Regions from separate parts of the Bradyrhizobium sp. Ash2021 genome, predicted to be linked through region 1. Evidence: riboswitches for the same ligand, from Rfam matches in the RefSeq annotation. Region 1 holds a riboswitch; the other holds the start of a gene.
The links. A riboswitch is a leader RNA that binds a small molecule or an ion and turns the genes downstream of it on or off. The one in region 1 is predicted to bind cobalamin.
Positions count from the first base shown of each region.

Region 2: linked by a shared signal. The riboswitch ahead of NL528_RS03810 (TonB-dependent receptor) and the one ahead of NL528_RS17935 (DUF1636 domain-containing protein) in region 1 are both predicted to bind cobalamin.

Region 1 covers NZ_CP100604.1:3,787,264-3,793,543, forward strand. Annotated here, with positions in the region: gene cbiB (adenosylcobinamide-phosphate synthase CbiB) at 1-316, shown strand, start outside; gene NL528_RS17920 (cobyric acid synthase) at 300-1,787, opposite strand; gene cobO (cob(I)yrinic acid a,c-diamide adenosyltransferase) at 1,787-2,398, opposite strand; gene cobU (bifunctional adenosylcobinamide kinase/adenosylcobinamide-phosphate guanylyltransferase) at 2,422-2,946, opposite strand; cobalamin riboswitch at 2,983-3,179, shown strand; gene NL528_RS17935 (DUF1636 domain-containing protein) at 3,425-3,832, shown strand; gene cobW (cobalamin biosynthesis protein CobW) at 3,861-4,895, shown strand; gene cobN (cobaltochelatase subunit CobN) at 4,902-6,280, shown strand, end outside.
Region 2 covers NZ_CP100604.1:821,356-827,635, forward strand. Annotated here, with positions in the region: gene NL528_RS03810 (TonB-dependent receptor) at 1-2,042, opposite strand, end outside; cobalamin riboswitch at 2,153-2,354, opposite strand; gene NL528_RS03815 (iron ABC transporter permease) at 2,489-3,532, shown strand; gene NL528_RS03820 (ABC transporter ATP-binding protein) at 3,529-4,302, shown strand; gene NL528_RS03825 (ABC transporter substrate-binding protein) at 4,362-5,156, shown strand; gene NL528_RS03830 (MBL fold metallo-hydrolase) at 5,326-6,280, opposite strand, start outside.

The DNA.
Region 1 (6,280 bases):
GTGGCTGGTGCTGGCCGCGGCGGCCTTATCCGGACTTTCTTCCCGAGGCGCGATCGCGACCGTGCGGCGCGATGCGGACGGGCACCGCTCGCCGAATGCAGGATGGCCCGAGGCCGCTGTGGCGGGAGCGCTGGGTTTGAGGCTGGCCGGGCCACGTGCCTATGACGGCGCGATGGCCGACGACCATTGGATCGGCGATGGCCGTGAGACCGCCTGTGCCGGGGACATTCGCCTGGCTCTCAGGCAATACCGGGCCGCCTGCGTCATTCAATTTGCGTGTGTCGCGGGCCTCGCCGCCGCTATGACGCTGCTTTGAGATTGGGCGCGCGTGCGAGTTCAAGCAGGCGGTTGCAGTCGATGTGTCGCTCGATGTGATCAGCCAGTCGATCGAGGGTCGCATCGACGTCGGTTTCGTAGGCGAGACCGGAAGCTTGATTTGCAACGCGGTGCAGCCAGTGGTCGCGCTGCCGGTCGTCGGAAAAGAGCCCATGCACGTAGCAGCCGGCGATGCGGCCCGTGCCGTCGACCGCCCCTTCCGCTCGTCCGTCTGCGAAATGCAGTAGCGGTTTGGCGCACTCCATCCCGGTCGTGCGTCCGACGTGCATTTCGTAGCCCTTGAAGGGCGCGCTCCCGTCGGCACTCTCGCCGAAGATTTCGACGAGCATCTTGTCGCCCTGAAGCACCGTCTCGACATCCAGCAGTCCAAGACCGGCAACGGAACCGGCAGGTCCCTCGATTCCGTCGGGATCCGAAATATGCGTGCCGAGCATCTGATACCCGCCACAAATCCCGAGCACATGACCACCACGCCGCACATGCGCCTTGAGGTCCGTGTCCCATCCGGTTTTGAGCAGCACGGCGAGGTCGGCCATGGTGGCCTTCGAGCCTGGCAGGATGACCAGCGCGGCGTCGCCGGGAATGGGCTCTCCAGGTCGGATGAAGACGAGATCGACGCCGGGTTCAAGGCGCAGCGGATCAAAATCGTCGAAGTTCGAGATGCGGGAATAAGCAAGCACGACGATCAAGCTGCGGTCGCCACCGCCGCGAGCCCGGCCAGTCCCGAGTCCGAGCGCGTCTTCCGCCGGCAGCCTGTACGCCAGGTCGAAAAACGGCACGAGACCGAGCGGCTGCCAGCCGGTGTGTCGTGCGATCGTTGCCATCCCATCGCTGAACAGCGACGGATCGCCGCGAAATTTGTTGACGATAAAGCCGGCTATCATCGCGGCGTCCTCGGCGGCGATGACGGCCTTGGTACCAACGAGGCTGGCGATAACGCCGCCCCGGTCGATATCGCCGACCAGCACAACGGGCACGCCGGCCGCTCGTGCAAAGCCCATATTGGCTATGTCGGCGGCTCTCAGGTTCACTTCAGAGGCCGAACCCGCGCCTTCGACCAGCACGAGGTCGGCCTCGCCTGCAATGTGGCGCAGGCTTTCGAGCACGGCGCCAAGAAGTCCGGGCTTCATGGCCTGATATTCGCGCCCCCTGGCGTTGCCGACGACGCGGCCCTGTACGACCACCTGCGACCCGGTTTCACTCTGCGGCTTTAGCAGCACCGGGTTCATGTGCACGCTCGGTTGCACACGGGCAGCCCGCGCCTGCAGCGCCTGCGCGCGCCCGATCTCGCCACCATCAGCGGTAACGGCGGCATTATTGGACATGTTCTGCGGCTTGAACGGTCTCACCCGCAAGCCGCGATTGGCGAACGCGCGCGCCAATCCCGCAACCAGCAGCGACTTGCCGACATCCGAGCCTGTACCCTGCAGCATGATCGCGCGCGCAGGCATCAAAATTCAATGCCTGGCTGTGCTTTGACGCCGGCCGCAAAATGATGCTTCACGGCCACCATCTCGGTCACGAGGTCGGCTGCTTCGATCAATTCAGGCTTGGCGTTGCGGCCGGTGACGACGACGTGCAGGTCAGGCCGCCGGTTCGCGAACGCTGCAAGCACCTGGCCGAGGTCGATGTGCTCGTAACGCAAGGAGATATTGAGCTCGTCGAGGACCAGTAATTTGATGGAGGGATCTTCCATCAGCTCGGTCGCCCTGGCCCATGCGCGCTCAGCGGCAGCGACATCGCGCGCGCGATCCTGAGTTTCCCAGGTAAAGCCTTCGCCCATGGTGTGCCACCTGACCTGATCGCCAAAGCGCTCGATCGCGGTACGCTCGCCCGACTGCCAGGCTCCCTTGCCGAACTGCACCACGCCGCACTGAAAACCGCGCCCGATCGCGCGCAGCAGGAGGCCGAAGGCCGCGGTCGATTTGCCCTTGCCCTTGCCGGTGTGGACAATGAGCAGCCCCTTCTCGATGGTCTTTCCGGCAACCTCGGCGTCCTGGGCTGCCTTGCGGTTGGCCATCTTGGCCTTGTGGCGCGCTTCATCGTTGGTTTCGGCTGTCATGATAAAACGTTCCTCACATCGACTTATTTCAGGATGAGCGGCAATCCCGCTGCAATCAGGACAGCGCGGTCGGCGATGGCCGCAACCTCCATATTAGCGCGGCCTTGAGCGTCGCGGAATTTCCGCGCCAGCACGTTATCGGGAACGATTCCACAGCCGACTTCATTGGAGACGATGACAATTGGGCCGCTGGCCTTGCTCAACGCCGCGACAAGCCGCTGCAGCTCGGCGATCGAATCCTGACCGGCCAGCATGACATTGCTGAGCCAGAGCGTGAGACAATCGATCAGGACGGCCTGTCCCGTGCCGCCATGCGCTTGGATCGCTGCAGCCAAGTCCAACGGCGCATCGACCGTGCGCCACCTGCGATCACGCCGGTGCCGGTGCTCGGCAATCCGCGCCGTCATCTCGTCATCATGTGCCTCAGCGGTGGCGACGTAGACCCAGGGCGGGGCGCAGCCCGTCACCAACCCCTCGGCATATCGGCTCTTTCCCGAGCGCGCGCCGCCGAGAACGAAGGTCAGACGAGGCAGGGGAGGAACGCTCATGATCCGCGAATTCGATTGACGGGGGTTGATCCTTGCCCTTATCAATCGGGCGACGGTTCCCCGCAAGGGGATTGAATGGGAATGCGGTAAGGGGTCATCAGGCCCCAAATCCGCGGCTGCCCCCGCAACTGTAGTCGGTGAGCTGAAGGCCAACACACCACTGGGAAACCGGGAAGGTGGCCTGACGCTGAGACCCGAGAGCCAGGAGACCTGCCGTCGAGAATGCTGTTATCCGGCTCATCGCGCGGGGCGTCGCGATGGTCACAGGAAGGCTCACGAGCCGACGATGAATCTCGTCGCGACTGGGCTCCGTCGGAAGCGGCACCAAGCCAGGGCGCACGAAGCCCATGACGACGGAGGTCCGCGATGACAACTTTGCTCAATCGACCAGGCGTGCTTGCAGCGAGTCCCGTCATTGCCCCCATCGGCGCTGTGACCGCTGCCGCCATTGGCTTCCCGAGCTGAACGCGGGAAGCCGATGACCAATTTGATCGATACCGCGGCCTTGCCGCCCCCGAGCGCCTCAAAGCTGTTTGTCTGCATCACGTGCCGTCTCAATGGCGAGACGACCGAGGATCAGCAGCCGCGCCCCGGCGCGCGTCTGATAGGGATCCTGTCGCAGCTCATCGAGGATGGCCAGCAAGAGATCGAGATTGTGCCTGTCGAGTGCCTGTCAAACTGCACGCGCGGTTGCACGGTGGCGGTTTCGGGACCCGGCAAATGGACTTACGTGCTTGGCGCACTCGACCCCGAGCAGCATGCCGATGACATCGTTCGGTTTGCGCGGCTTCACCATGCCCATGCCGAAGGGCTGCCGGTCTGGCGCGAACGCCCGGTCCACATCCGCAAGAACACGATTGCGCGAGTTCCGCCGCTCCCGGTCTAGCGAACAGAAATTTGAAGGAAGATTGCTGATGACATCCCTAGCCAAAGTTCCCTGCACGATCATCACGGGCTTCCTCGGCGCCGGCAAGACAACACTCGTTCGCCATGTTCTTGAAAATGCCGGCGGGCGCCGCCTTGCGGTGATCGTCAATGAATTCGGCGACATCGGCATCGACGGCGAGATTTTGAAGAGCTGCGGCATCGAGAGCTGCCCGGAAGACCGCATCGTGGAGTTATCCAACGGTTGCATCTGTTGCACGGTGGCGGACGATTTCGTTCCCGCCCTCAAACGTCTGCTCGATCATCCGGTTCCGCCGGAGCACATCGTGATCGAAACCTCCGGCCTCGCGCTTCCCAAACCGCTGGTGCAGGCCTTCAATTGGCCGGAGATCGCCTCGCGCGTGACGGTCGATGGCGTGGTCGCCGTCGTCGACGGCGCCGCCGTTGCCGCCGGACGGTTCGTCGACGATCCGGATGCCGTCAGCCGGCAGCGCGCGCAGGACACAGCGCTCGATCACGACAATCCACTCGAAGAAGTCTACGAGGATCAGCTTCTCTGCGCTGATCTCATTGTCCTGAACAAGGCCGATCTGATGTCGGTGGAAGAACGGGGCCGGGTGGTCGGCGAGATCGGACGGGTGATTTCCAGGTCGGTCAAGATCGTCGAGGTGGAAAGCGGCCGCGTGTCGCCCGCTATCCTGCTGGGACTCGGCGTTGCCACGGAAGATGATATTGCCAACCGGTTCTCCCACCACGATGCCGAAGCCGAGCACGACCACGACGATTTCGAGTCCTTTGTCATCGATCTCCGGCGTTTCGAAACCCCGCAAACCCTGGTTCAGAAAATTGCCGAGGCGGCGGCGGCGCATGACATCCTTCGCGTCAAGGGCTTTGTGGAGATTCTTGACAAGCCGATGCGTCTGCTGATTCAGGGGGTCGGATCCCGCATCCAGCACCGGTTCGATCGCGCATGGCAAAAGAACGAGGAGCGAAGCAGCCGTCTGGTCGTCATCGGCCAGAAGGGGCTCGACGCCGCAGCGATTCGAAACCTGATCCTGGGTTGATTCCGCATGCATCTGCTGGCGACCAACGTTGCGAAACTGGACGAGGCGGAAGCCGCGGTCGATCTCGAACAGTCGCCAGCCGATGTCGTGGTGCTGTCCTTCGCGGACAGCGACCTGTCCGCTCTGGCCGCCGCCTGGCAGTCGGATGCCGAGGTACTCCCTGCGTTGCGGCTTGCAAGCCTCAAAAAACTGAAGCACCCGATGTCCGTGGACCTCTATGTCGAGCGCGTCGTCGCGCATGCACGGATGGTCATCGTGCGCTGTCTCGGCGGTTTCGAATACTGGCGGTATGGACTGGAAATCATCGCTTCGATCGCGCGCAGTAACGGCATTCTGTTTGCCGCCTTGCCCGGCGACGTTCGCCCCGATTCCCGGTTGGCCGAAATCTCCACGGTGACAACGGAGACGCTGTCTCGTCTGGACCGTTTCTTTCGCGAAGGTGGGCCGGAGAATCTGCGCCAGGCCCTGGGATATGTCGGCAGCCTGCTGGGTCAAGACACCGCCTGGACCGATCCGATGCCGGTCGGACCGGCCGTCGGGTTTTCCGCCGACGGACGCACGGTACCCCTGAAGGATTTGTTTGGCGCGGTCGACAAACGCCCCGTTGCGCTGGTCCTGTTCTATAAAGCGAGCCTGCTCGCGGCCGACACGGCTCCCATCTGCGCCTTGATGGCGGCGCTCGAAGCGGAGAACCTCGCGCCGGTCGCAGTCGCGGTCTCCAGCCTCAAGGATCCGGCGGCGGCAGAAGTTCTCGAACGGCTGATCGCGGTTCGACGGCCGGCGATTATCCTCAATGCGACGGCGTTCTCCGCTCTGCGCGAAGATGGCACGACGGTTCTCGACGCCGCCGATGTTCCTGTGCTGCAGGTTGTGCTCGCAAGCAACTCGCAGGAGGCATGGACCTCGTCGCCCCGCGGATTGTCTCCGTCAGATCTCGCGATGAATGTCGTGTTGCCCGAACTGGATGGCCGGTTGTTGAGCCGTGCCATTTCGTTCAAGACCGAGGAAGAGTTCGATGCCCGAATCGAATTTGCGTCTGTTCGGCACAGACCTTGTCCTGACCGGATCGAGTTTGTCGCGCGTCAGGCGGCCCGCTGGGTCAAGTTGGGCCGAACCCCGCGCGCGGAGCGTCGATTGGCGCTCGTTCTATCCGATTATCCGGCTCGCGCGGGACGTGCCGGCTATGCCGTGGGGCTCGATACGGCCGAAAGCGTCGTTCAAATTGCCAAGCTGCTCCATGCGGAAGGCTACGATGTCGGCGAAGCAGGATTGTGCGCGGCTGATGTCGAGCGGCTGCTTTCGGGAGACTGCGCCGGCATTGACATTGCCGTGAACACTTACGCATCATGGCTGAAAGCCTTTCCGCCGCGCCTGCAGAACGAGGT
Region 2 (6,280 bases), 3.0 Mb from region 1:
ATGATGCGCGAACTCCAGCCGCGCAACGTCGCGTCGAAGACCAGGTAATTCTGCCAGATGTTCCAGGTCACGCCGGCATTGGCGGTGTAGCGGGACACCAGCGGGATGTCATTGCCGGCGAACGGTCCCTCGCGGAACACGGCGCGGGTGTAGGCCATGCCGCCACGCAGCAACACGCTGTCGCTGACCCGCACCGAGGCGCTGGTCTCGGAACCGTAACGCCTTGTCGGATCGAGATTGTAGTTGAAGAAGTTGATCGGGTCGAAATGGATCTCGTTCTGGAGGTTCATCAGGTAGACGCTGGATTGCATCTGGAAAATGTTGGTCTTGACCCGGAAACCGCCTTCGACGTCCTCCGACGTCTGGGTCTTCAACTGGAAGTTCTGCGGGATCGGATTGAAGAAGGCATCGAAGGCCGGCCCCGACGCAACGCGCTCGTCGACATTGGGCGTGCGGAACGCATGCGCCGCACGGCCGAACACCGAGAATACGTTGTCGAAGCGATGCTCGATGCCGAGATGCAAGGCATAGTTCGTTTCGTCGCTGTAGAGCGGAAGTGCCTGGGCGCTGAAAGCGAACGGCGACGCGAACGGATCGAAAATATCTCGTGCGTCGACATGGGTGTTCTGCACGCGACCGCCATATGAGAAATCGGTGGTCGGCAACAGGCCGATGGTCTGCTGCCAGTAACCGGCCAGCGACTTCTGGTTGATGTCGAACATGTGGATCGGCGCCATGCCCCTCAGGGCGCTCTGATCCTGATGATAGACCGCATCGTAGTAATCGATGCCGGTGAGGGCTGCGGACGGCATGTCGAAAATCGTGTTCTTGATGCTCACGCGCGGCGTGATCGACCACTGTTTCAATCGCGCGTCGACATAGTTGGAAAAGAAGCTGAGGCCCGGGTCGGGGCCGAAGAATGCGCCCTGGGTGTCCTTTTGCCGATAGCCACCGTCGACGATGAGATCGACGCCGTTCCACATGGTCTTGGTGAAGCCGGCAGTAGCGCTCTTGCCCTGCTTGTTGCCGTAGTCGAACGGGGTCGCTGTGCCCTTTCGATCGGTGACCAACTCGTTGAGGCCGATCGACGGATCCACCAGCCTTGTGCCGGGGAATCCCAGCTTTTGATCGTCACCGGTCACCGTCAGAAACGCCTTCAGGTCGGGCGTCGTGTAGTTGAGGTTGCCGATGCCGTTGCGCTGATCCAGCGCGTTGTTGTCGCGATAGCCGTCGGACTTGAAGCCGTTGCCATAGAACGAGGTCGACCATGGCCCTGAATTGGTGGCGGCCGAGACCGATGCCATGCGGCTGTTGAAGGAGCCGACCCCGGCTTCGCCGCGAATCGCGACCGGAGGGCCGCCGACGCCGGTTTTTGTCACGACATTGATGACGCCGCCGATCGCGTTGTCGCCGTAGAGCACGGCGCCGCTGTTGCCGGGGATGATTTCGATGCGTTCGATCGAATCGCGCGGGATGGTCGAAAAGTCGACCGCGCCGAGGTCGATGTCGTTCAATCGCCGTCCGTTGAGCAGCACGAGCGTGTTGGGTGTGGCGAAGGCGCCGAATCCGCGCAAGTCCACCGCTGTGCCGGCGCCGTTCACGCCGCCGTAGAAGGAGTGCAGTTGCACACCGGGCACCTGCGCGATGATTTCCTGCAGGGTTTGCGCCGGCGAATGTGAGATGTCGTCCGCGGTAATGACGTTCGACGCAGTGCCGACGATGCCGGCAAATTGCCGGCCGCCGTTTCCGTCGCCGGGTGACGCCAGCGTCGAGGAATTCGAGCCGGTGCCCGGCGGAGCAGTGTTGCCCGTCGGCGCCGTGTTGGGCGCTGCGCGGCGCGGACCGCCGCTTTCATCGTAGGTCGGCTGCGCCCGGGTTCGATTCTGGTCGACGGGTGGGCTGATCTCGATCGGCGGCAACGAATCGGCGGAGGCGGGTTGCTGTGCTTGCGCGCCGGAACTGGCCGCAAACAATAAGGGCACGAGAAAGCTGCAGGCGAGCAGAAAACGCCGCCGATTGGCGACGGTAATGGAGCAAGACATGGTTCAGACCTCGGTATGACGTCAGTGGCACGTCACAGCGAACCAAGTCTCACCGGTGCTCTCGCAAGCCTGGTGAAGCTAATGTCTGTACTCCCCGACCGACATCTTCGCGTGTGACCACGGCTGACGGCAGGTCTCCTGACTTGCGGGTCGATACCCTTCGTCGCCTTCCCAGGACCGAGATTCCCAGTGGCATGTGACGAAAGATTCACCGCTTACAGTTGCGGGGGCAGCCGCGGAATTGGGGAGATTTCCCCGCACCGCATTCCCTTTTGATCCCTGGCTCAAGGAACCGTCGGGAATTACGGTAGAAGTTTGTCGAGATCGGAGTCAATCCATCATTCGGCGCCCGCAATCGTCACTGGACGGGTGCGCCCTTTTTGCCGCATGAGCAGTCTTGCCTGGCGAACTCGTTCCGCGCAGGCGAGGCTGTTCGAGGACGATGGATGGGTGTTGAGGCCGTAATCGCTGTAAACGCGGCTGCCGCGCGCCGGCGCTTTGGCGCAACGGCGGCGCTTGTCGCGCTTGTGGCATTGCTGGTGCTGGTCTCGCTCGGCACCGGAGCGGTACGGCTGTCGCCGGTCGCCGTGGTCGAAGCGCTGTTCGGCGGCGGCAGCGACGTGGCGCAGGTGATCGTGCGCGAAATTCGCCTGCCACGCACGATTTTGGCGCTGGCGATCGGCGCCATCCTGGGATTGTCGGGCGCGGCGCTGCAGGGATTGCTGCGCAATCCCCTCGCCTCGCCCTCGCTGTTCGGCGCGCCGCAATCGGCGGCGTTCGGCGCCGTGCTGGTGATTGCGCTGGGGCTGGCCGAGGTGCGCTCCTACGCGCTGCCGGTCGTGGCCGTCATCGCCGCGTTCGGCTCGGTATTCGCGTTGCTTGCGATCGCCGGCCGCAACGCCGGGCTATTGATCCTGATCCTCGCGGGGCTCGCGATCTCGAGCCTGGCGGGCGCTGCAACCGCGCTGGTGATGAATCTCTCCAGCAATCCCTTTGTGGTGCTCGAAATCGCGTTCTGGCTGCTCGGCTCGCTGGAGGACCGCAGTTTTGAGCACGTCATGCTGGCGCTGCCCTTCATCGTCGCGGGCGCGGTCATCCTGCTCAGCCAGCGCCGCGCTTTCCGCGCCCTTACGCTCGGCGAGGAAACCGCACAAAGCCTCGGTGTCGATGTCGCCCGCCTGCGGCTGTTGGTGATTCTCGGCGTCGCCCTCGGGGTCGGCGGCGCGGTCGCGGTGTCCGGCACGATCGGCTTCATCGGCCTCGTCGCGCCGCATCTGATGCGGCCGCTGATCGGGCATGATCCGGCGCGGCTGTTGGTGCCGAGTGCATTCACTGGCGCGGCGCTGCTGCTCGCGGCCGATATCGCCGTGCGCATCATTCCATCGACAAGCGACATCAAGGTCGGCGTGCTGACCTCCATCATCGGCGTGCCATTCTTCCTCTACCTGATCATGCGCGAACGCCGCGCACTCGGCGGAGGCATCCTGTGACGCTGCTGTCAGCCGAGAATTTGAATGTGGCGCTGGCCGGCCGGTCGGTGCTCAGGGATGTTTCGCTGTCGCTGTCGTCAGGGCATCTGGTCGCACTGGTCGGGTCGAACGGCGCCGGCAAGACCACGCTGCTGCGCGCGCTGGCGGGATTGTTGCCGTCCGACGGCACCATCCGTGTCGGCGGCGATGCGCTGTCGTCGTTGCCGTTGCGCGAGCGCGCCAAACGTTTTGCCTATTTGCCGCAGGGACACATCGTGCATTGGCCGCTGCCGGCGCGCGATATCGTCGCGCTCGGCCGCTATCCGCATGGCGCCACCGATCCGGCGAGATTGTCGCCCAAAGACGCCGAGGCGGTGCTGCGGGCGATGCAGGCGGTCGATGTCATGGAATTCGCCGAACGCCGCGTCACCGAATTGTCCGGCGGCGAGCGCAGCCGCGTCGCGCTGGCGCGGGTGCTGGCGGTGGAAGCTCCCGTGATCCTGGCCGACGAGCCGACCGCGTCGCTCGATCCGCGCCACCAGATCGACGTCATGAAGGGCCTGCGTTCGGCCGCCGACAAGGGCGTGCTGGTGATCGTGGTGACGCATGATCTCGGGCTTGCGGCGCGATTTTCCGATCATGTGCTGGTGCTCGGGGAGGGCCGCCTGGTGTCGCAGGGCGCGCCGGCCACGGCGCTGTCGGCGCAGGTGATCGCTGACGTGTTCCGGATCAGCGCCTATCGCGCGGAATACCAGCGCGAAACCGTGATCGTGCCTTGGGCGGAAATCTGATGCGGCGGCGTCTTGCAGCTCTGTTGGCGATTGTAGCCTTGGCGATTGTAGCCTTGGCGATGTCTAGCGGCGCGTCGTCGGCGACCGGTCTGCCGCGCATCGTTTCGATGAATGTCTGCAGCGATCAATTGCTGCTGACGCTGGCGGACCCCGAGCAAATCCTGGGATTGGGCCGATACGCGCGCGATGGCTGGCAATCCTGGGCGGCCGACAAGGCGCGCCATTACCCGATCCTGTCGGGCGGCGCCGAAGACGTGCTGGTGCTCAAGCCCGACATTGTGCTCGCAAGCCGGTTCGACAAGCGTTCGACGCGGGAATTGTTGAAGGCGAAGGGGCTGCATGTCGCCGAATTCACCGTGCCGCGCACGCTTCCCGAGGTGAAGGACCAGATCCGCGAGATGGGCGAGGTGGTGCAGCATCCGGATCGCGCCAAAGCCGAAATCGCCCGGCTCGACGCCGCGATCGCGCGCGCCCGGGAGGCCGTCACCGGCAAGCATTACCGGGTGCTGCCGCTGTCGCGGCGCGGTTTTGTGTCCGGCCGCGACAGCCTGGTCTCTTCGCTGCTGACCGAAACCGGCTTGTTCAACCCGGCCGGCGATCTCGGCATCGCCTTCGGCGGATTCACCTCGCTGGAAGCGATCGTCAGCCTGCGGCCTGATTTTCTCCTGGTGTCGGAGACGGGCGACCGCGCCGAGGATAACGGCCGCGCCTTTCTGCTGCATCCGGCGCTGCAGCACTTCTATCCGCCGGAAAAACGCATCGTGATTCCGGAACGGCTGACGGTGTGCGGCGGCGTGATGCTGGCGGAAGCGCTGGATATGCTGACGGCGGAATTGCAGCGGGTCGGACGGTAGTCAAATTCCATCGTCGTCCCTGCGAAAGCAGGGACCCACAACCACCGATGTTTGTTGTTTGCAGAAGGCGTCTACCACATCGCTTAATCGACAGGCCGCGGAGTATGGGTCCCTGCTCCCGTGCGCAATTGCGCACTAGGCAGGGACGACGGCTCCATAACAACCGCATTCACCCACGCATCACCGGCCCGCCGGCCTTCTTCCAGGCATCCATGCCACCTTCGATGTGGGCGGTGTTGGCAAGGCCCGCTTTCTTGGCGGCGGCCACCGCCATCGCCGAGCGCTCGCCGAAGGCGCAGAAGAACACGATGCGGCGCCCGGTGGCCGCGGCGACCTCGCGCAGCATGCCGCCGGGCGCGAGGCTCTCGCAGATGCCGGGATAGGGCGCGTGCAGCGCGCCCGAGAGCGTGCCGTGCTTGGCGCGCTCGCTGTTCTCCCGGAGGTCGACCAGCAGAATATCCGGGCGGCCTAATCTGTCGATCGCTTCGCGGGCGGTGAACGACAATCCTTCCATGGCGAGATCGTGCTGATGCAGGCCGACATGCATGTTGGCGGGGACAGCTACGTCCATCATCTTCGGGTTGGGCAGTTTCAGATTGGCCATCAGTTCGACATACTCGTCGACCGAGCGCACCTGAAGCCTGGGATTGTAGCGCTTCTCCTCGCCGATGGTGGAGACGGTGTCGCCCTTATAGTCATGGGCGGGAAACACCATGGTCTCCTCCGGCAGTTTCAGGAGCCGGTTGAAGATCGAGTCATATTGGGCCCGCGAGCTGCCGTTCTGGAAATCGGTGCGGCCGGTGCCGCGGATCAAGAGCGTATCGCCGGTGAAGACGCGGTCGCCCATCAAATAACTGTAGGAATCGTCGGTATGGCCGGGCGTGTACATCACGTCGAGGCTGAGGCCCTCGATCATCACCTTGTCGCCATCGGCAACCCGCATCGACACCACGTCGGCCTTGCTCTGCTCACCCATGATGGTGATGCATTGGGTGCGGTCGCGCAGTTCGCCCAGGCCCGTGACGTGGTCGGCGTGCAGATGGGTGTCGACCGCCTTGACCAGCCGCAGATCGAGCTCGCGCAGCAACTGGCAATAGCGGTCGGCCTTTTCCAGCACGGGATCG